Regions from separate parts of the Bacillus sp. JZ109 genome, predicted to be linked through region 3. Evidence: riboswitches for the same ligand, from Rfam matches in the RefSeq annotation. Region 3 holds a riboswitch; each other region holds the start of a gene.
What was found. Region 3 has a riboswitch for thiamine pyrophosphate ahead of tenA (thiaminase II). Riboswitches for the same ligand answer to the same signal wherever they lie in the genome.
Positions count from the first base shown of each region.

Region 1 (6,839 bases), 370 kb from region 3:
CCTGGTCACGGAGTTCTCTCAGCGACCTGAAACAGCTTCTGATCTGATCTTGATCATCAGTCAGCGGAGCCATTGTCATCAGCCCGGCAACAAGGATATGTTCGAAACCGGAAAGCTCCTGTATGAATGGAATGACTTCTTCTTTTTTCATGCCGTGTTTAGAAGGCTCAAGAGAGGTATTGACCTGCACAAAGCATCGTACAGTACCTTCAGCCCGTTTTTCAATTTCTTTCGCTAATGAGAGCCGGTCTAGGGAATGGATATAGGAAACCGCATTGACGACAGATTTTGCTTTTCTTGATTGCAGACTGCCGATAAAATGCCATTCCGGATTCCCTTTCATCAATTCCTGTTTGCGGAGCAGTTCCGCATCCCGATTCTCTCCGAGGCAGGTGATGCCAGCATCTACTGCCTCCTGTGCTCTTTCAGGCGATACATATTTAGTGACTGCAATAACCGTAACTTCATCGGAGCTGCGGCCCGATCTGTTACATGCTTCGTTTATTCGTTCGTTTATATGTCGTAAATTATCAACAACACGCAAGATCTTTTATGCCTCCTTCATTCCGATAAAGGACATCATCCGTCCAGTTTTCCCCTGATCGCGGCGGTGAGAATAGAAAAGAGACGGCTCGCTTTCCGTGCATAAACCGCTGACAGAAATTTGTTCACTTGCCAAACCGCTGTCCATCAGTATAAGACGGTTCAGCTCTTTCAGATCAAGCTGATATTGTGCCTTTGCCGTCTGATTAACGGCAAGGTCTGCTGAAACCGGCAATGCGCGGACAGCATCCATTACGCGGTCGTCTACCGTATAGCATGCTCCGCTGATAGACGGGCCAATAACAGCGTAAATATCTGAGGGATTTGAACCTTCCTTCTCAGTCCATTGCTTCACCATTTCTCTGCCAATCTGTTTGACGGTGCCTTTCCACCCGGCATGGGCGACTCCGACAAGCGACTTAACCGGATCATAAAAGAAAAGAGGCACACAATCAGCAAAGCATAATGCCAAAAATACATTTTTTTCATTTGTATAGAGCCCGTCCGTTGCTTTTAGAGCCGTGTGATACTCACGGGCGCCTTTTCCCCTATCCCTCTGCGTCACTTTCTGAACGCGATTATCATGTGTCTGATCAGCGAATACCCAAGACTGCAAATCAGTATTAAACATATCGGCAATATATTCACGATTTTTAACTACATCTGCATCTTTGTCATGAACGTGCAATCCTGTATTTAACGATTCAAAAGGCTTTTGGCTGACACCGCCGTTTTTTGTCGTAAATCCGGCAATGACCTCTTTGTTGTTTTGATTCGTTTGAGCCCAGTCTTGTATCATGAGTGTCGAGGGTGTGGTAAGACTGAATGGGTGATATGTATTCATGATGATCCAACCTTTCGACAAACATTTAAAAAAGCGGAATTTCCCACTTATTTTACCACATCTTACTGCATACGTTGAGCGCCGATTTGCATATTTCTAAATGAAATGTGCCGGAAGAATCGAGACTTCCGGCATTTGCCAATCTGCGGCAGACAAGCAGGTTTATGCATGTGGTTCACTTAATCGGACCAAGATTACATCTTCCCCGATTTTTACTATATTTCGCCATGGAATGACCAATTCCTCTTCTTTTCCAAAAAATCCGAGAACTTTCCCATTTCCTCCTAGTATGATCGCCTGAATTTTACCAGTGGTCACATTGATATCAATATCACCAATACTCCCCAGCTTTTTTCCGTTTGAGACATTGACGACATCCTTTACCTGAAATTCTGAAATGCTGATCATTCCATCACGTCCTTTTTCCGTCCTTTTGTTCAAGTATATGAACGGGCAGGCTGAACCTTGTCAGCAAGAAGAAATTTTCATGTCATTGCTCTTTTTTCCGGCTGCACCAGCTGATGATAAAATCGAGTATAATTTTTGTATACTCTACTAGCTGCTCAATCGATACCTTCTCGTTCACAGAGTGTGCATTGTGCAGATCTCCAGGACCGTATATTACGCATGGAATACCGGCATCATACAGCCATCCGCCATCTGTAACTGATTGAGAAACGTCAATAATTGGACACTCCCGTTTCACTTTCTGATGAGAGGCAGTTAGCGCTAAGACGCCTGGGTGGCCAGGGTCAACTTCCAATGCCGGAAAAATTTCTCCTCTGTCTTCTATCATAGATGAGCCTCCCCACTTGAATACAGGGCGGTTTTCCCTAAGCCAAATATCACTGTCACTCAGCCGATTGACGTAATCTTCTATTTCCGCTGCCACTTGGTCATGGGTTTCATTTGGATAAAAATGGACAGTGATCCACAGCCGGCATTCGTCCGCTATAAAAGCCGCATGTCTGCCGCCTTCTATAACAGCCGGGTTAATTGTATTTGTTCCAGGTTTAAAGCCGGGATAACTTTTCATAATAGACCAGTGGCGCTCAAGTTCACCGAGCCCCGCAATGATTTTCGCCATTTTTTCAATTGCGCTTGCTCCGAATGTTCCTCCGCCTGCGTGAATCATATTCCGTCTCGTTCCATCGTGAAATGTTTGACTGCTTTTGATTTCGATCCAGCCTGTAATAACACCGCCTTGGCCTTGAATATGCATATCGCTCGTATCAGCGACAATTGCAAAATCAGCGTGGTAGCCCCTCTTGCAGCATTCAAGCGTGCCGGCTTCTCCAACTTCCTCCCCGATAACCGATTGCAGAATCAGATCACCGGGAAGCTCAATGCCGGCTTCACGAATTAATTTGACAGCAAACAACACACACGCCATTCCGCCCTTCATATCGGAAGCGCCTCGACCGATTAAGAGACCGTTTTTTTCAATTGGATGAAATGGATCATGCTCCCATTCTTCATCCTCTTTTACCTCTGCCACATCTACGTGGCCATTGATAATCAGGCTATAATAATCTGCTGAATCTGTTCCTTTTAGCTTCCCTACAACATTGGGATCTCCAGGGTACACATCCCATTTGTCGATCGAGAATCCCAATTCATTTAAATATCCCGCAATCCATGACTGAATGCCCTCTGTATTTCTTGCAGGCGGAGCAGGTGTTTGATAAGAAATCAGCGTTTTCGCAAGCTGAATAAGCTCCTCCTTATGTTCTTCCACTTTTTTTTGCAAAGAGTCTATTTGTTGATCCAATGTAAATCCGCTCCTATTCTTTAAAATCAAAAAAGCCGTTTCAAATGTGATGAAACGGCTTAATAAAAACAAACGGAGTCCGATGTACTCCGCTTTTCACCGCTTCCCTCCGCTGGCATGATCCAGATCAGGTCAAAAGGGTTGAGACAAAGTCTCTCTCAGCTTCGCAAAGCACCCCTAGGATGAATATATATATATTTGTCAGGCATTCGTTATCGGCTCAGCTCTAGTTAAAAACGGCCGATCCTGATTCCATAATACATGGATTGGCGTATCAAAAAAAGCGGAAAGTATTTGATCAGTAAGCATTTCCTTTATTTCTCCGGATCCAAAGACCTCTCCCTGTTTTAATAAAAGGGCTTTATCAAAGACAGGCAAAATTTCTTCAGCATGATGAGTCACATAAAGGATAGATGGTGCATTTTCTTTGTTTGCAATGTATGTAATCGTATCTAACAACTTTTCCCGGGCAATAAAATCCAGTCCTGTGACTGGTTCATCCAGTATCAGCAACTCTGGATCGGCCATTAGTGCTCTAGCAATCAACGCTCTTTGTTTTTCCCCTTGAGAAAGGGTTTCATAGCGGCGATCGGCATATTCAATTGCTCCCAAGTCCTCTAACAAACCAATCGCTTTTTCCCTGGTTTTCTTACTTGGCGTTTCATATAACCCAATCGAAGCGTAAGCTCCGCTCAAAGCAATTTCAAAGGCTGAATCTCCCGGATACAATTTTTGCTGAAGAGCTGCTGAGACGAGGCCAATTTTACGTCTGAGCTTTTCCCCAAGCTCTGTTTTGCCAAATTCATGGCCAAGCACCTGCATCTCGCCTGATGTTGGAAAATAATAAGAGCAAAGCATATTTAACAGCGCTGTCTTCCCGGCGCCATTTAGGCCGTAAAGCACCCAATTTTCCTTTTCTTCCACCTTCCAATGAATATCTCTCAGTATCCATTTCCCATTCCGTTTTAGTGAGACATTGTCAAGCTGCAAAATCATCGTGGTCCTCCTCTTTATTGCCTTTTATAATTGTTTTAATTTTCATAAAACTTTGTACGAACTAGGATACCTTACTTTTCCCAAAACGTAAACCATCCGTAATCAATAGAAAAGCCTTTAAAACAACATCGTTTTAAAGGCTTTTCATTATTGATGAATATTTTTATTCATTTGTTTGATAGCCGCTTTTTCAAGTCTGGACACCTGCGCTTGAGAAATTCCGATTTCCTCGGCGACTTCCATTTGGGTTTTCCCTTGGAAGAATCGCTTTCTCAAAATCATTTTTTCCCTATCGTTCAGCCTTCTCATGCCCTCTTTTAAAGCCAGCTCTTCAATCCATTGTGAATCTGTATTACGCTCATCACTGATTTGGTCCATCACATAGATCGGGTCTCCGCCGTCGTTATAGATCGGTTCAAATAGAGAAACCGGATCCTGGATGGCATCAAGCGCAAATACAATTTCCTCATGCGGTACTTCAAGAACTTTTGCGATGTCTTCTGCAGTCGGCTCCTTGCTTGTCTCACTGATTAACCGCTCTCTTACCTGAAGCGCCTTGTAAGCGATGTCCCGGAGTGATCTTGAGACACGGATCGGGTTATTATCACGTAAATACCTGCGGATCTCTCCGATAATCATAGGTACAGCGTATGTTGAAAACTTAACATTGTGGCTTAGGTCAAAATTATCAATGGATTTCATTAGTCCGATGCAGCCGACTTGAAATAAGTCATCAACATACTCCCCTCTGTTATTAAATCGTTGAATGACACTTAAGACAAGACGCAAGTTCCCGTTTACAAGCTTTTCTCTTGCTGAATCATCGCCTTCATCCTGCAGCTGCCTAAACAGCTTTCTCATCTCTTCATTCTTGAGTACTGGTAATTTGGAGGTATCCACCCCGCAGATTTCGACTTTATTTCTCGACACTTTTTTCCCTCCCTACAGGAGCTGCTGTACAACGTTAAGTATCTCCTTGGGTGGGAAAAATATGCACTTCACTCAGACCGAAAAACTGTCGAAATCAGGAAATCCCTGTAAAATCAAGGGGTTCTAACCATAAAATTTTTTACACCATTTTGTTGAACTCTTTTCTCAATCTTTTTATAATTCTTTTCTCAAGCCGCGAAATATAAGACTGAGAAATCCCCATCATATCCGCTACATCCTTTTGGGTTTTTTCTTCTTCACCGACAAGCCCAAACCGCAGCTCCATGATTTGCTTTTCTCTCTCATTAAGCTGTTCAAGCGCTTTTTTCAAGAGCTTTTTATCGACGTTAGCTTCTATGTCTTTAGTGATGATGTCATCGTCAGTGCCGAGCACATCAGAAAGCAAAAGCTCATTGCCGTCCCAATCAATATTAAGCGGTTCATCAAAGGAAACCTCTGAACGGATTTTGTTATTTCTTCTTAAATACATCAGGATTTCATTTTCTATACACCGGGAGGCATAGGTAGCAAGCTTGATTTTCTTTTCTGGATTGAATGTATTCACAGCTTTGATTAGACCGATGGTACCGATGCTGATTAAATCCTCTATATTAATTCCCGTATTTTCAAATTTACGGGCGATATATACGACCAGACGCAAATTGCGTTCAATTAGAATGGCGCGCGCCGCCTGATCGCCGTTTGGGAGCTTCATTAACAAAACCTGCTCCTCATCTTTAGATAATGGAGGCGGCAGGGCTTCACTCCCGCCTATGTAATAGACTTCATCACTTTTCAGCCCAAGTTTCATCAGCAGCTTATACCAGAGGTGCGTCAACCGTAATTTCAGTTTTTTCATCTTCCTCTCCCTTCTAAATGTCACGCCGTTTGAGTATGATAAGTAACGGACATTTGCGAACATTATGAAACGTGTTTGACAGCCTTTCCCGAAAGCATTTTCGGATGAATAATCGCGTCAAACTCTCCATCTGCCGACAGCTTTGTTGTGCTGATGCCGATTAAACATTTATCTGCAGAAATCATTTCTTCTTTTGTCATAATCGTTACGTGATCCGGTTTAACGCATAATAAAAATTGATTTTGCTGACCAACTCCCCTGTATGGAATCAACCTCATTTTATCTAAAAAGCGAAAGGATTCATCGAGCTGTTCGATGGCTTCCAATGGGTCTGTGTTTCGAATGATCATCGTTTCGGCTGTTCCGAAAATCGGCTCCAGTTTATCAATGTAAATGATCATTACCGGTGTTTTTGTAAGAGGATCGTACAGCTGGTTACCGGAATCAATCAGGCCTCTGACATGAAGTGTTTGGCTGCCCAAATCTGCCTGCACGCTGACTCGTTCCTCATATTGAATGTTTTTTGTTTCAATATCTTCAATTCTTCTTTTAGAAAAAAACCATAATACTGGAAAGCCCCCAACAATAAACAACCAGCTGATCGGGTCTCCAAACCCTGTTTGATTGGTAATCATAACACCGTTTTGAACAATAGAATTTGACTGCAGCAAAGAATGGGCTCCGATAATTCCTCCCCCCATTAAAAAAGTGGCAAAATAAAAGGAAAACAAATTTTGAAAGAAAAACCGAAATCTTTTAAAGCCAAATGTCACCACCACAATCACAACTGAAAAAGCTAGCTTCCCAGCCGGATGTTCAACAATCGGCGAAAAAGGAGTAAACATCAAAAGGACAATACTGGAACCGATGAACGCTCCGCCTACCAGTCTTCTTTT
Region 1 is NZ_CP096388.1:2,471,602-2,478,440, forward strand. Features, by position in the region: gene M1D94_RS13000 (YggS family pyridoxal phosphate-dependent enzyme) at 1-544, opposite strand, end outside; gene pgeF (peptidoglycan editing factor PgeF) at 551-1,387, opposite strand; gene M1D94_RS13010 (YlmC/YmxH family sporulation protein) at 1,550-1,795, opposite strand; gene ylmB (N-formyl-4-amino-5-aminomethyl-2-methylpyrimidine deformylase) at 1,878-3,158, opposite strand; TPP riboswitch at 3,246-3,347, opposite strand; gene M1D94_RS13020 (ABC transporter ATP-binding protein) at 3,360-4,154, opposite strand; gene sigG (RNA polymerase sporulation sigma factor SigG) at 4,302-5,084, opposite strand; gene sigE (RNA polymerase sporulation sigma factor SigE) at 5,224-5,943, opposite strand; gene spoIIGA (sigma-E processing peptidase SpoIIGA) at 6,006-6,839, opposite strand, start outside.
Region 1: it holds a riboswitch for thiamine pyrophosphate, as region 3 does, so the genes downstream of both, ylmB (N-formyl-4-amino-5-aminomethyl-2-methylpyrimidine deformylase) here and tenA (thiaminase II) in region 3, are expected to answer to the same signal.

Region 2 (6,839 bases), 290 kb from region 3:
TCTTGCTCTGCGGTCGACTTCGAAAATGATTTCCAAACCGCCTTCGTCTAAAAGGAAAATGAGTTCTAATTCATCAAGCATCTGACGATAATACCCGGAAGTCGGAACGAATTCGAATTCTTGAACGAACGGAAGACGACGCTGGAAGTAGGGCGCTTGTTCGCAGTCTGCTTCGTTAAGATGGAAGCCCAGGTTTTCGATTGCTTCAAGCACATTTTCAATCCAAGGGTGCGCTTCAACGAAAATGCGGTCATGATCGGATTTATCGATACCGCCTTGAATGTCAAGGTCTGTCACCACGGCAACCTCTACTTTCCCTGCAGTGATCGGCGTATCTAGAGGCAGAGTGAATGTGAACGGAAATTGATGCTCTTCACCAGGCTGTATGGTAAATGAACCAGTGACCCGGAAAGAATGAATTGTAGCGTATTTCCGGTGCTCTTCATCGTCTTTTACAATGACATACCGTGTGCTAAGCTGTAAATCGATATAACGGATGTCCTGAGCGATTTTTCCACCTTTGACATGTACCGTTCCCTGTACTTCTTCTCCTGGAAAATATGCGTCTTTTTCTAAAATTGTATCTACTTTTGCAGCTCCAATTCCGGCACTTGCCGCAAGCTTCTTAAAAAATGACATGTTAGATCTTCCCCTTTTTCTTTTTTCTCAACAGATATACGTAAGAAGGAGGAAAAAAGATTCGTTTGATTCATACTTTTTTCCTATTATTCGTCTCGGCCTAGGGACAGACTAAGAATAATATTGAAAATAAAGGAGTGGATGGAAGTGAATAAAGAAAGTTTGGTTGCAGATGAATTACACAGAATGTTTTTGGCTGGTGAGCTGCAAATCACAGTAGAGGAGGATATAAACAATATTTCCGAAAGGCTGAGAAACGGCGATCTCAGTTTAGACCGATTAAGCGGTGAAGACGCGTTTATAAAAGAAACGGTAAACGAGGCTTTAAGAAGAGTGGAGCAATAAAAAAGAGACGGCATCTCATCTTTGAGATCCCGTCTCTTTTTGTGGTTTTTGCTACAAGATAAAAGTGAATCGATTTGAAATTGCTCACCCGAGCCACCCCTTTTCTAACAGAAAATCTGACAGTTCATCATGGAGATACACAGCTGTATCTAATTGATCATGCAATGCTCTTCTGATGTGGGGATTTTCGGCTTCTGTTATTGCGACAGTGTATTTGTTAATGCTGGTTTTTATTGTTGTTAACAAATCAAGAATATCTTTGGGACAAAGACTTTGTTCAATGGGAAACCACCTCCTTTGTTTTTTTAGCAGCTCCTGATAAGAAAGTATTTGGCTTTGTTTCTTGCTTCTATACAAAATGCTATAATAAGCAACAAATTTTGTTGGGGGATGTGATGATGAAGCAGATTATAGCGATGGGGGGCGGGGGTTTTTCGATTGAGCCGGATAATTTGTCCCTCGATCAATATATCCTCAATCAAAACGAGAGCAGCCTCGTATTTGTTTTTTGCCGACGGCGAGCGGAGATTCCCAAAACTATATTCAGCGGTTTTATCATGCATTTCAAACACTGGATTGTGTGCCGTCTCACTTATCTTTGTTTAAGCCGCCATCAACAGATGTAGCTTCTTTTGTTATGGAAATGGACGTGATTTATGTTGGCGGGGGAAATACGCGGAATTTACTTGTGTTATGGAAAGAGTGGGGGCTTGACCAGATTCTCAGGGAAGCATGGAAGAACGGTGTGGTTTTGGCTGGATTAAGTGCCGGTGCGATCTGCTGGTTTGAAGAAGGGGTGACGGATTCAGCCGGACCGCTGACAAGTTTGAAAAGTTTAGGTTTTTTGCAAGGGAGCTTTTGTCCCCATTATGACGGGGAAAAGGATCGGAGACCGGCATACCACCAGCTGATATCTAACAAGTTCTTATGCAGTGGCTATGCAGCGGATGATGGGGCTGCTCTCCATTTCATAAATGATCAGCTGTTTCAGACTGTGAGTTCAAGGTCGGAAGGAAAGGCATATCGGGTGATGATGGCTGAACATGAAATAGCTGAAATTCCGTTGCCGGTCAAATATTTAGGGTGAAATTGGCTGAATATTATCTATATTCCTCTTTTTTTCAGATTGATTTTATGATAAGATGAGTGCGAAATCAATAGTTACTGGGGGTGCCCGCTTTCGGGCTGAGAGAGAAGGTAAGCTTCTTAACCCTTTGGACCTGATCTGGTTCGTACCAGCGTGGGGAAGTAGAGGAATTGTTTTTGTTATTGTCTTGCTGGGCAATAATATGTTTCTTTCTGACTGTAACCGGGTTCATTTATATGAATCCGGTTTTTTGTGCTGGTTATGGGCTTGATTTTGTCCTTTCAAACGTAGAGAGGGGAAGGAAAAGTAATGCAAAACAATTCAGTGCAGCAAGCCAACATTTCCATTATGTCAAGTTTTTCAGGCAGCAAGAAGGTATACGTGGAGGGTTCTTCTTCGGACATCCAAGTGCCGATGAGGGAGATCCTATTGAGTCCGACGACGGGATCGTTCGGCGAAGAGGAAAACGCGCCTGTGCGTGTCTATGATACAAGCGGACCGTATACGGACCCTGAAGTAACCATTAATATTCAAGAAGGATTAAAGCCGCTCCGCCAAAAATGGATCACAGAGCGCGGTGACGTGGAAGAGTATGAAGGTCGGGCTATAAAACCAGAAGATAACGGTTATAAAAAAGCAAATCCAAACGTAAGCTACCCAGGATTAAAGCGGAAACCGCTGAGGGCGAAGGCAGGTCAAAATGTCACACAAATGCACTATGCAAAAAAGGGGATCATTACACCTGAGATGGAATTTATCGCCATTCGTGAGCATGTGTCTCCTGAATTCGTCAGAGACGAGGTAGCCAGCGGCCGGGCGATTATTCCTTCAAACATTAATCACCCTGAAAGTGAGCCAATGATTATCGGCCGGAATTTTCATGTGAAGATTAATGCGAATATCGGGAATTCAGCGGTTACGTCATCCATTGAAGAAGAAGTGGAAAAAATGACGTGGGCCATCCGCTGGGGAGCGGATACGATGATGGATCTCTCTACCGGAAAAGATATTCATACGACGCGTGAATGGATTATCCGCAATTGCCCCGTGCCTGTGGGAACTGTTCCGATTTATCAGGCGCTTGAAAAAGTAAACGGCGTAGCGGAGGATTTAACGTGGGAGATTTATCGTGATACGCTAATCGAGCAGGCAGAGCAGGGAGTGGATTATTTTACGATTCACGCGGGTGTTTTGCTTAGGTATGTACCGCTGACTGCCAAACGGACAACTGGTATTGTGTCACGCGGGGGAGCGATTATGGCGCAGTGGTGTCTGGCTCATCATCAAGAAAGCTTTTTATACACACATTTTGAAGAAATATGTGAGATTATGAAAATGTATGATATTGCTTTCTCACTTGGGGATGGTTTGCGTCCCGGATCAATTGCTGATGCCAATGACGAAGCGCAGTTTGCTGAATTAGAGACGCTTGGAGAGCTGACGCAAATTGCCTGGAAGCATGATGTTCAGGTGATGATTGAGGGTCCTGGACATGTTCCGATGCATAAAATCAAAGAGAACGTCGATAAACAAATGGACATTTGTAAAGAAGCGCCTTTTTACACATTGGGGCCGTTGACAACGGATATTGCGCCGGGATATGACCATATTACTTCAGCGATCGGAGCGGCGATGATCGGTTGGTATGGGACAGCAATGCTTTGTTATGTAACGCCGAAGGAGCATTTGGGGCTGCCAAACCGTGATGATGTTCGTGAAGGAGTCATTACATATAAGATCGCTGCGCACGCTGCGGACCTTGCAAAAGGGCATCCCGGAGCGCAAATCCGGGATGATGCGTTATCGAAAGCCCGTTTTGAATTCCGCTGGCGGGATCAGTTTAATTTATCTCTTGATCCGGAGAGAGCCCTTGAATACCATGATGAAACCCTGCCTGCTGAAGGAGCAAAAACCGCTCACTTTTGTTCCATGTGCGGTCCGAAATTTTGCAGCATGAGAATTTCACAGGATATTCGGGATTATGCGAAGAAAAACGATCTCAGTGAAGCAGAAGCCATAAATAAAGGATTAAAAGAAAAAGCAAAAGAGTTTGTCGATACGGGAAGCAATTTATATCAATAAATAAGATGAAGATGGAGAATGCTCCATCTTCATTTTTTAGAAAAACAGAGAGCGTCGAAGCGGAGGAATACTCTGTTCAAAGCGGAAAACATTTTCTGGATCATATTTCGTTTTGACACGGCGGAGTCGTTCAACGTTTTCGCCGTAATATGTTCTTGGCCAGTTTCTGATTTTGATATCTGGCCAATTTACGTAGTCTCCCATCGTTTAACTCGAAAGTCCGGATCATCCCGTGTCACGATACGTCCGGTCAATTTTGTCTTTTCCACACACCCACATCTCTTTCTCTCGTATTCTAGTTTCTCTAGCTTATGCGTCAGGGGATAAGAGTGTATAAGGAAAAAGCGGGGATGCAATCTGATATAGTATCAATACCCTCAAAAAATAGTTGACAGGTCGGTATTGTATGAATTAACATGGTCAGTACAAATTTTTCAAATTTATCGCGCTGATCGGGACACCGAAGGCTCTTATCTTTTAGATAAGGGCCTTTTTTGTATGAAAAAGGAGGGATTATTGATGGGAGTCAAAAAAGAAAAGGGGAGAAAACGATTCAGGAAGCGAAAAACCTACGGGAATCAGATTTTGCCGCTTGAGCTGCTGATTGAAAAAAACAAACGAGAGATTATAAACAGCGCGGAACTCATGGAAGAAATTTATATGAAGATTGATGAGAAGCATACGCAATGTGTAACTAAATATAAAAAAACCCGCTGACTACAGCGGGTTTTTGCATTTCTCCATTAAGCATCTTTTTTAATCGGCAATCCAAGGCCTTCTGCCACGCGTTTTCCGTATTCAGGATCCGCTTTGTAGAAGTGCTCGATTTGGCGCAGCTTGATTTCTTCTTTTTCTACCGGCTTCATAGCATTAACGATATTTTCAACAAGGCGGGTACGTTCATCTTCACTCATTAAACGATACAGATCACCGGCTTGAGTGTAGTGATCGTTGTGATCGTAGCTTACGCTGTCAGCGATACCTTGTACCGGATATGCTGCTTGCTTATCTTCAGGTGACTCTTTCGGACCGCCGAAGCTGTTAGGCTCGTAATACACAGATCCGCCGCCGTTATCATCAAAACGCATTTGCCCATCACGCTGATAATTGTTTACTTTGTTGCGTGCGCGGTTGATTGGCAGCGCTTGATGGTTTGCACCGACACGGTAGCGGTGTGCATCATGATAAGCAAAAAGTCGGCCTTGAAGCATTTTATCCGGTGAAACATCAATACCAGGCACGAGGGTTCCAGGTGAAAATGTCGCTTGTTCTACCTCTGCAAAGTAGTTTTCCGGATTTCTGTCTAGAACCATGCGTCCGACCTCGATTAACGGGTAGTCTTTTTGAGACCAAACTTTTGTGACATCAAACGGATCGAAACGGTACGTATTTGCATCTTCTAAAGGCATGATTTGCACATATAGTTTCCATGCAGGATAATCACCGTTTTCGATTGCGTTGAAAAGGTCTTCTGTATGGTAATCAGGGTTTTCACCGGCAATTTTTGCTGCCGTATTGACATCAAGGTTTTTCACGCCTTGTTCTGTTTTAAAGTGATATTTAATCCATACGCCTTCGCCTTCGGCATTTGTCCATTTGAATGTATGGCTTCCGAAGCCGTGCATGTGGCGAAGTGTCGCAGGAATTCCGCGGTCAGACATCAGGATTGTCACTTGGTGCAGTGACTCTGGTGAAAGTGACCAGAAATCCCATACAGCCGTAGGGTTTTTCAGGTGTGTTTTTGGATCTCTTTTTTGTGTATGGATGAAATCAGGGAACTTAATCGCATCGCGGATAAAGAATACAGGCGTATTGTTGCCGACGATGTCGTAGTTTCCTTCTTCAGTATAAAATTTAACAGCAAATCCGCGCGGGTCGCGAACTGTGTCAGCAGAGCCAAGTTCACCGGCAACTGTTGAGAAACGGATGAACAACGGTGTGCGTTTGCCGACTTCAGAAAGGAAAGCGGCTTTCGTGTATTTTGTTACGTCGTTTGTCACTTCAAAATATCCGTGTGCGCCTGCTCCTTTGGCGTGAACAACACGTTCAGGAACACGTTCTCGGTTGAAATGGGCCAATTTTTCGAGTAAATGTACATCTTGAATTAAAGTTGGTCCGCGAGAACCGGCAGTCATTGAGTTTTGATTATCTCCAACCGGAGCGCCCCAGCTAGTTGTCAGTTTATTTGAACTCATGTTATCACCTCTTGGAATTTATAAGAACATAATATCATCTCTAAGTAAAAAGTCAATATTATTTTATAATTATTATAAAATAGTTATCTCTATTAATCGATATCTAGTATCGAAAGTGTTGAAAAACCTTGTTGTAACAGCTTTTTATGACACTTAATAATTTTTGGAGAAATAATTTTTCCTTCTCTATTTGCGAAACAAGTAGAGTAAGTGATAAACAAGGATATCAAAAATCGTATTTAAAAAAGAGTTGACATATCGGAATAATTTGAATTAACATGTTATTCAAACAAAAAAACAATTGGGCAGCTGATCGGACCGCCGAAGGCTCTCATCTCTACAAGAACAGAGATGGGGGCCTTTTTGTTTTTTTGAAGGCGGGGTTGGCAGAAAGAGAGGGATAAAAGTGGCTGTGACCATCAGCATCAAAGAAAAGGCATTTGTTCAAGAGGGCCGCAAAAACACGGTCTTAGAGAACATAGAATTATCAA
Region 2 is NZ_CP096388.1:3,122,845-3,129,683, reverse strand. Features, by position in the region: gene spo0M (sporulation control protein Spo0M) at 1-639, opposite strand, end outside; gene M1D94_RS16515 (hypothetical protein) at 781-984, shown strand; gene M1D94_RS16510 (spore coat protein) at 1,069-1,341, opposite strand; partial or broken gene M1D94_RS16505 (Type 1 glutamine amidotransferase-like domain-containing protein) at 1,383-2,071, shown strand; TPP riboswitch at 2,141-2,248, shown strand; gene thiC (phosphomethylpyrimidine synthase ThiC) at 2,381-4,153, shown strand; partial or broken gene M1D94_RS16495 (BBE domain-containing protein) at 4,190-4,360, opposite strand; gene senS (transcriptional regulator SenS) at 4,673-4,870, shown strand; gene katA (catalase KatA) at 4,897-6,348, opposite strand; gene M1D94_RS16480 (ABC transporter ATP-binding protein) at 6,755-6,839, shown strand, end outside.
Region 2: it holds a riboswitch for thiamine pyrophosphate, as region 3 does, so the genes downstream of both, thiC (phosphomethylpyrimidine synthase ThiC) here and tenA (thiaminase II) in region 3, are expected to answer to the same signal.

Region 3 (6,839 bases):
GCCATCGCGAAAACGCCGTATCATACAGTCGAATATCCGCTTCTCGAAGTCATTGTGACCTATCACGAAAACGAGCGGGAAGAAAGATACTTAGCTTTGAATGAATGTACGATTAAAAGCATCGAAGGAAGCCTTGTTGCTGATGTGGAAATCAAAGGGCAGCTCTTTGAAACCTTCCGGGGCGACGGCCTCTGCCTGTCAACTCCATCAGGCAGCACAGCCTACAATAAGGCGCTGGGCGGAGCGATTATCCATCCGTCTATCAGGGCGATCCAGCTTGCGGAAATGGCTTCAATTAATAACCGCGTGTTCCGTACGGTGGGGTCACCTCTGCTTCTCCCATCCCATCATGATTGCATGATTAAGCCGAGAAACGAAGTTGACTTTCAAGTGACGATTGACCATTTAACCCTTCTCCATAAGGATGTAAAGTCGATCCGCTGCCAAGTTGCATCCGAAAAAGTGCGGTTTGCGAGATTCCGTCCGTTTCCATTTTGGAAAAGAGTCCAGGATTCGTTTATTGGAAAAGGTGAATAGAAAGAGGACATATCGTGGAGCATTTTTTTATCAGAAAGAACATTACTTCCGCTGAGGACGGGATGACTGTAAAGGAATATGCCAGTGAACTGGGAATTTCAAAACGTCTGCTGACCGATATTAAGTTTGGCGGGGGCGACCTGCAGATTAACGGTGAGCATGTGACGGTCAAATACGTTTTGAAAGAGGGAGATCTTCTTATCGTGAAGTTTCCTGAGGAGCAGGTGAGCGAGACGCTGTTGGCAGAGCCTGTTCCGCTCGATATCCTTTATGAGGATGAACATGTGCTTGTGATAAACAAGCAGCCGTATGTGTCATCAATCCCTTCGAGAGAGCACTCCTCCGGCAGCATTGCCAATGGAATTATTGATCATTATCAATCAACCGGAGTGAGGGCGACAGTTCATCTTGTCACCCGGTTAGACCGGGATACATCAGGTGTCATGCTTGTTGCCAAGCATCGATTTGCCCACTCCATTTTATCGTCTGCGCAAAAAAACGGCCTTGTGAAACGCCGGTATGCGGCAGTGGTTCACGGGCGGATGGCACAGATGGAGGGAACAGTCGATGCTCCGATTGGCAGACATCCTGACAGTATAATTGAACGGACGGTAACGCCAGACGGCCAGAAGGCTGTTACGCATTTTTACGTCACATGTGCAAATGACGATATGACCTCGGTGACGTTGCAGCTTGAGACTGGACGAACCCATCAAATTCGTGTTCATATGAGTTATCTCGGGCACCCGTTGTGCGGCGATACACTGTACGGCGGAACGAGACAGGAAATTGGCCGGCAGGCTCTGCACAGCGAGCATCTTTCGTTTATCCATCCGCTGACACAGGAGAACATGACGTTTCATGCTCCACTGCCTCAGGATATGAGAAAACTGATAAAAGGAGAGAATCATTGATTCTCTCCTTTTTTATATGGGGCGAAATCTTGATTCGTCGTAAGGCAGGGAGCTTGGAACAGAGACGGTTTCTATTTCTGGAAAGCGAAAGCCTGTCAGTTGATTTCCGAACACGCAGCCTGTATCAATGTTGATGGTGCGCTTGACCTTCCGAGGCTCTTTCACAGGTGTATGACCGTATACCACCCAAGCCTTTCCGTTATAGGCTGCCGCCCAATCACGTCTGACGGGTCTGCCGTCCGGATATGTTTCACCCGTCACGTCACCGTAAAGCACAAAGTCCTTCACTCTCCGGGTATATTTGCCGATATCGTCAGCTCTTATGCCAGCATGGGCGACAACTAATTCTCCATTATGTAAGATGTCGTAAAGCGGCGCTGTTTCGTACAGCTTCATAAACTGTTCGCTGACTGATTTTCTCTCATCTTTAGAAAGTTCCTCAAGCTCTGCCGCTGTAGTTTCGAGACCATGCATCACTTTTACCGGATTTCCTTTTAAGTAACGATATAATTTATTGCAATGGTTTCCCGGGACATAACGCACAGCGCCTTTTTCGTAAGCGCCGGCTACAAATCGGATGACCTCTATCGATTTGGGCCCTCTGTCAGTTAAATCTCCGGCAAAAACAAGCACCCTGCCTTCTTCATGGATAGGTACTCCATTTTTGATTGTATAGCCAAGCTTTTGGATTAATGCAGTCATTTCGTCATAGCAGCCATGAATATCGCTGATGATATCGTAAGCCATGCGGTATCCTCCTTACCGATTGTTTTATTTATTATGAAGCAAAGTGTTGTGAGTCATCACAAGCTTTTATGTGCAAATTATAGAAGAAGAATCATTTTCTAAACAGGATTAAGACCTTATCACTTTATTTTTCATCATCACCCTTGTTAAAATCGCGTTATGTTTTTTAAAAATGAGGTTTTGTTCTCTGAGTGAGAACTAGCATAACCCTGACTTAAAAAGGAGGTTCTGATTATGGCGCATACATCTGTCGCATCTTTAGTTGTTGTACTTATCGTTGCATTTTTGACACCCATCCTTTTGCATCGGTTTAAACTCAGCATCCCGGTTGTTGTTGCTGAAATCATTATGGGGCTGATAATTGGGAAAAGCGGCCTTAATTTAGTTGTGGAGGGTGACACCTGGCTCCAGACACTCTCTATGCTCGGATTTATCTTTTTAATGTTTTTAAGCGGGCTTGAAATTGATTTTTCGTCGTTTGAGAAAGGAAAGAAAAAGCAGTTCCTGCCGAATGGCAAGGAAGCGCCGAATACGTTTGCTGCGGCATCTGTTATTTTCGTCGGTATTTTTATTTTATCATTGCTCTTGTCCTATGGGTTCGTCTTGGCCGGATTTATCCAAAATGCATTTTTGATGACCCTGATTATTTCAACGATTTCATTAGGCGTTGTCGTTCCAACATTAAAAGAAGAACGGATCATGAATTCGAATATCGGGCAGATTATTTTGCTTGTTGCTGTTATTGCTGATTTGGCCACGATGATTCTTCTTGCTGTTTTTTCTTCTTTATACGGAGAGGACAGCGGAAACATGTGGCTCCTGATGATTCTGTTTGCGGCCGGAGTGGTGCTTTACTTTTTCGGCCGGGTCTTCAAACATCGCTCTTTTGTTCAATCCATGTCAAAAGGGACGATCCAGATCGGGACGCGTGCCATTTTTACGTTAATTATTGTACTCGTTGCCCTGTCTGAATCACTTGGGGCGGAAAATATTCTCGGCGCTTTCTTAGCGGGGGTTCTCGTTTCCCTGCTTTCGCCAAACAAAGAACTTGTTCAGCAGCTGGACTCATTTGGTTATGGGTTCTTAATACCGATTTTCTTTGTGATGGTCGGTGTGAAGCTTGATATTTGGACTCTTTTTCAGGATAAAACAATTTTAATCATGATTCCGCTCCTGCTGCTGGCGCTGTTAGTCAGCAAAATCATTCCTGTCATGTACTTAAAGAAGTGGTATGATAACCGAACCATTTTCGCGTCTGGTTTCCTGCTGACATCAACGCTTTCGCTCGTGATTGCCGCTGCAACAATCGGCCAGCAGCTTCACGTGATCAGTGCAAATATGTCAGGAGCGCTAATTTTAGTAGCCGTCATTGCAAGTATTTTTACGCCGATCTGTTTTAAAAAATTATACAAACGGGAAGAGCAGCCGGAGGAGAAAAAGACGATTACGTTCATTGGCGCCAATCAAATGACTTTGCCTGTTACACTTGAATTGCCAGAGGAAGAGTATGACGTGCGTGTTGTACACGTCTACCAAGAGAATGCGGAGGAAAAGCTGTCAGAATCAGTGTTTGCTGTTGAAACAATTTCTGACTATGAACACGAGACGCTTGAATCACTCGGCATTTTTGAAACGGATATCCTCGTTGTGGCGACAGGAAATGAAGATATGAATGCAGACATTGCATTACTTGCAAAAGAAAAAGGCACAGAAAGAGTCATTGCAAGCGTAGGATCACCGGAGCATGAAGCAGCCCTGAAGGAGCAGGGAATCAGCATCTTTTCTATTCTGCTGTCGACAAAAACGCTGCTTCGCGCACTGATTGAAGCGCCTGGCGTCATGAAGCTGCTCACGAACCAAGAGTCTTCGCTGTATCAAATTAATATGGAGAACAGTAAATATGATGGTGTCATTTTACGGGAATTCCCTTTAACAGGTGACGTCATCTTTGTCAGGATCTTCAGAGGTGTGGACAGCATCGTTCCTCATGGGGATACAAGGCTGAAACTTGGAGACCGTTTAATTGTCACCGGATCTCGGGGGTACGTAACGGATCTTAAGAAAACATTGGAAGGATAAATCTTGACCAAATAAGGATTCGTGTTAATATAGAGGTGCAGAACAATTCAATATGTATTCGTTTAACCACTAGGGGTGTCCTTCATAAGGGCTGAGATAAAAGTGTGACTTTTAGACCCTCATAACTTGAACAGGTTCAGACCTGCGTAGGGAAGTGGAGCGGTATTTGTGTTATTTTACTATGCCAATTCCAAACCACTTTTCCTTGCGGGAAAGTGGTTTTTTTATTTTCAGAGGGGGAATGATTTGTGAAGTTTTCAGAAGAATGCCGCAGTGCAGCCGCAGAATGGTGGGAGGGGAGCTTTGTCCATCCGTTCGTTCAAGGAATCGGTGACGGAACGCTTCCGATTGACCGTTTTAAATACTACGTACTTCAGGATTCCTATTATTTAACGCATTTTGCAAAGGTGCAGTCATTTGGCGCCGCTTATGCGAAGGATCTTTATACAACGGGGCGGATGGCAAGCCATGCCCAAGGTACATATGAGGCGGAAATGGCGCTTCATCGGGAGTTTGCCGAGCTGTTGGAAATCAGCGAGGAAGAGCGTAAGGCGTTTAAGCCGTCTCCTACTGCGTATTCTTATACATCCCATATGTACCGTTCGGTTTTGAGCGGGAATTTCGCAGAAATCTTAGCGGCCTTGCTGCCATGCTATTGGCTCTATTACGAGGTTGGTGAGAAATTGCTGCATTGCGATCCTGGGCATCCGATTTATCAAAAGTGGATTGGGACGTACGGCGGTGACTGGTTTAGACAACAGGTTGAGGAGCAAATCAACCGCTTTGATGAGCTGGCGGAAAACAGCACGGAGGAAGTGCGTGCCAAGATGAAAGAGAATTTTGTCATCTCCAGCTACTATGAATATCAATTTTGGGGAATGGCCTATCGAAAAGAAGGCTGGTCTGACAGCGCCATAAAAGAGGTGGAGGAATGTGGAGCTTCACGCCATAACGGATGACAGCAAGCCGGTAGAAGAGCTAGCGAGAACCATCATTTCGATTCAGAATGAAGTTGATTTTATTCATATTCGGGAACGCTCAAAATCGGCGGCAGATATTTTGAAACTGCTCGAGCTTATTTTTGAAGGCGGTATAGATAAACGAAAACTGGTGATGAACGGGCGCGTGGATATTGCGCTTTTCTCTACTATTCACCGCGTGCAGCTGCCAAGCGGCAGCTTTTCACCGAAGCAGGTCAGGGTCAGATTTCCACACCTTCATATCGGGAGGTCGGTGCATTCACTGGAGGAAGCGGTTCAAGCAGAAAAGGAAGACGCGGACTACGTGCTGTTCGGCCATGTGTTTGAAACGGATTGCAAAAAGGGTCTTGAAGGCAGAGGAGTATCTTTGCTGTCAGATATCAAACAGCGGATTTCCATCCCGGTTATAGCCATCGGGGGGATGACGCCGGACAGGTTAAGAGACGTAAAACAAGCAGGGGCAGACGGCATTGCTGTTATGTCAGGAATTTTCTCTTCCGCTGAGCCCTTGGAAGCAGCCAGACGATATTCCCGCAAGCTAAAGGAGATGCGCTATGAAAAGGCATTATGAAGCAGTGGTGATTGGAGGCGGAATTATTGGTTCCGCGATTGCTTATCATTTGGCAAAGGAAAACAAAAGCACCGCATTGTTTGAAAGCGGAACAATGGGCGGCAGAACGACAAGTGCCGCTGCCGGAATGCTGGGCGCCCATGCCGAATGCGAGGAACGTGACGCGTTTTTTGATTTCGCCATGCACAGTCAGCGTCTGTACAAAGGTCTTGGAGAAGAGCTTTATGCATTATCCGGTGTGGATATCAGGCAGCATAACGGCGGTATGTTTAAGCTTGCATTTTCTGAAGAAGATGTGCTGCAGCTGAGACAGATGGACGATTTGGACTCTGTCAGCTGGTATTCAAAAGAAGAGGTGTTAGAAAAAGAGCCGTATGCGTCTGGTGACATCTTTGGTGCATCTTTTATTCAGGATGATGTGCATGTGGAGCCTTATTTTGTTTGCAAGGCATATGTGAAAGCAGCAAAAATGCTTGGGGCGGAGATTTTTGAGCATACGCCCGTCCTGCATGCCGAACGTGACGGTGAAGCCCTGTTCATCAAGACCCCTAGCGGAGACGTATGGGCTAATCATGTTGTCGTTGCCAGCGGAGTGTGGAGCGGGATGTTTTTTAAACAGCTCGGACTGAACAATGCTTTTCTCCCTGTAAAAGGGGAGTGCCTGTCCGTTTGGAATGATGATATCCCGCTGACAAAAACGCTTTACCATGATCACTGCTATATCGTACCGAGAAAAAGCGGCAAACTGGTTGTCGGCGCGACAATGAAGCCGGGAGACTGGAGTGAAACACCGGATCTTGGCGGATTGGAATCGGTTATGAAAAAAGCAAAAACGATGCTGCCGGCTATACAGAATATGAAGGTGGATCGTTTTTGGGCGGGACTCCGGCCGGGAACAAAGGATGGAAAACCGTACATCGGCAGACATCCTGAGGACAGCCGTATTTTATTTGCGGCGGGCCATTTCAGAAATGGGATCCTGCTTGCTCCCGCAACGGGCGCTTTGATCAG
Region 3 is NZ_CP096388.1:2,837,336-2,844,174, reverse strand. Features, by position in the region: gene M1D94_RS15015 (NAD kinase) at 1-537, shown strand, start outside; gene M1D94_RS15010 (RluA family pseudouridine synthase) at 552-1,451, shown strand; gene prpE (bis(5'-nucleosyl)-tetraphosphatase PrpE) at 1,464-2,198, opposite strand; gene M1D94_RS15000 (monovalent cation:proton antiporter family protein) at 2,433-4,277, shown strand; TPP riboswitch at 4,339-4,447, shown strand; gene tenA (thiaminase II) at 4,526-5,236, shown strand; gene tenI (thiazole tautomerase TenI) at 5,211-5,828, shown strand; gene thiO (glycine oxidase ThiO) at 5,812-6,839, shown strand, end outside.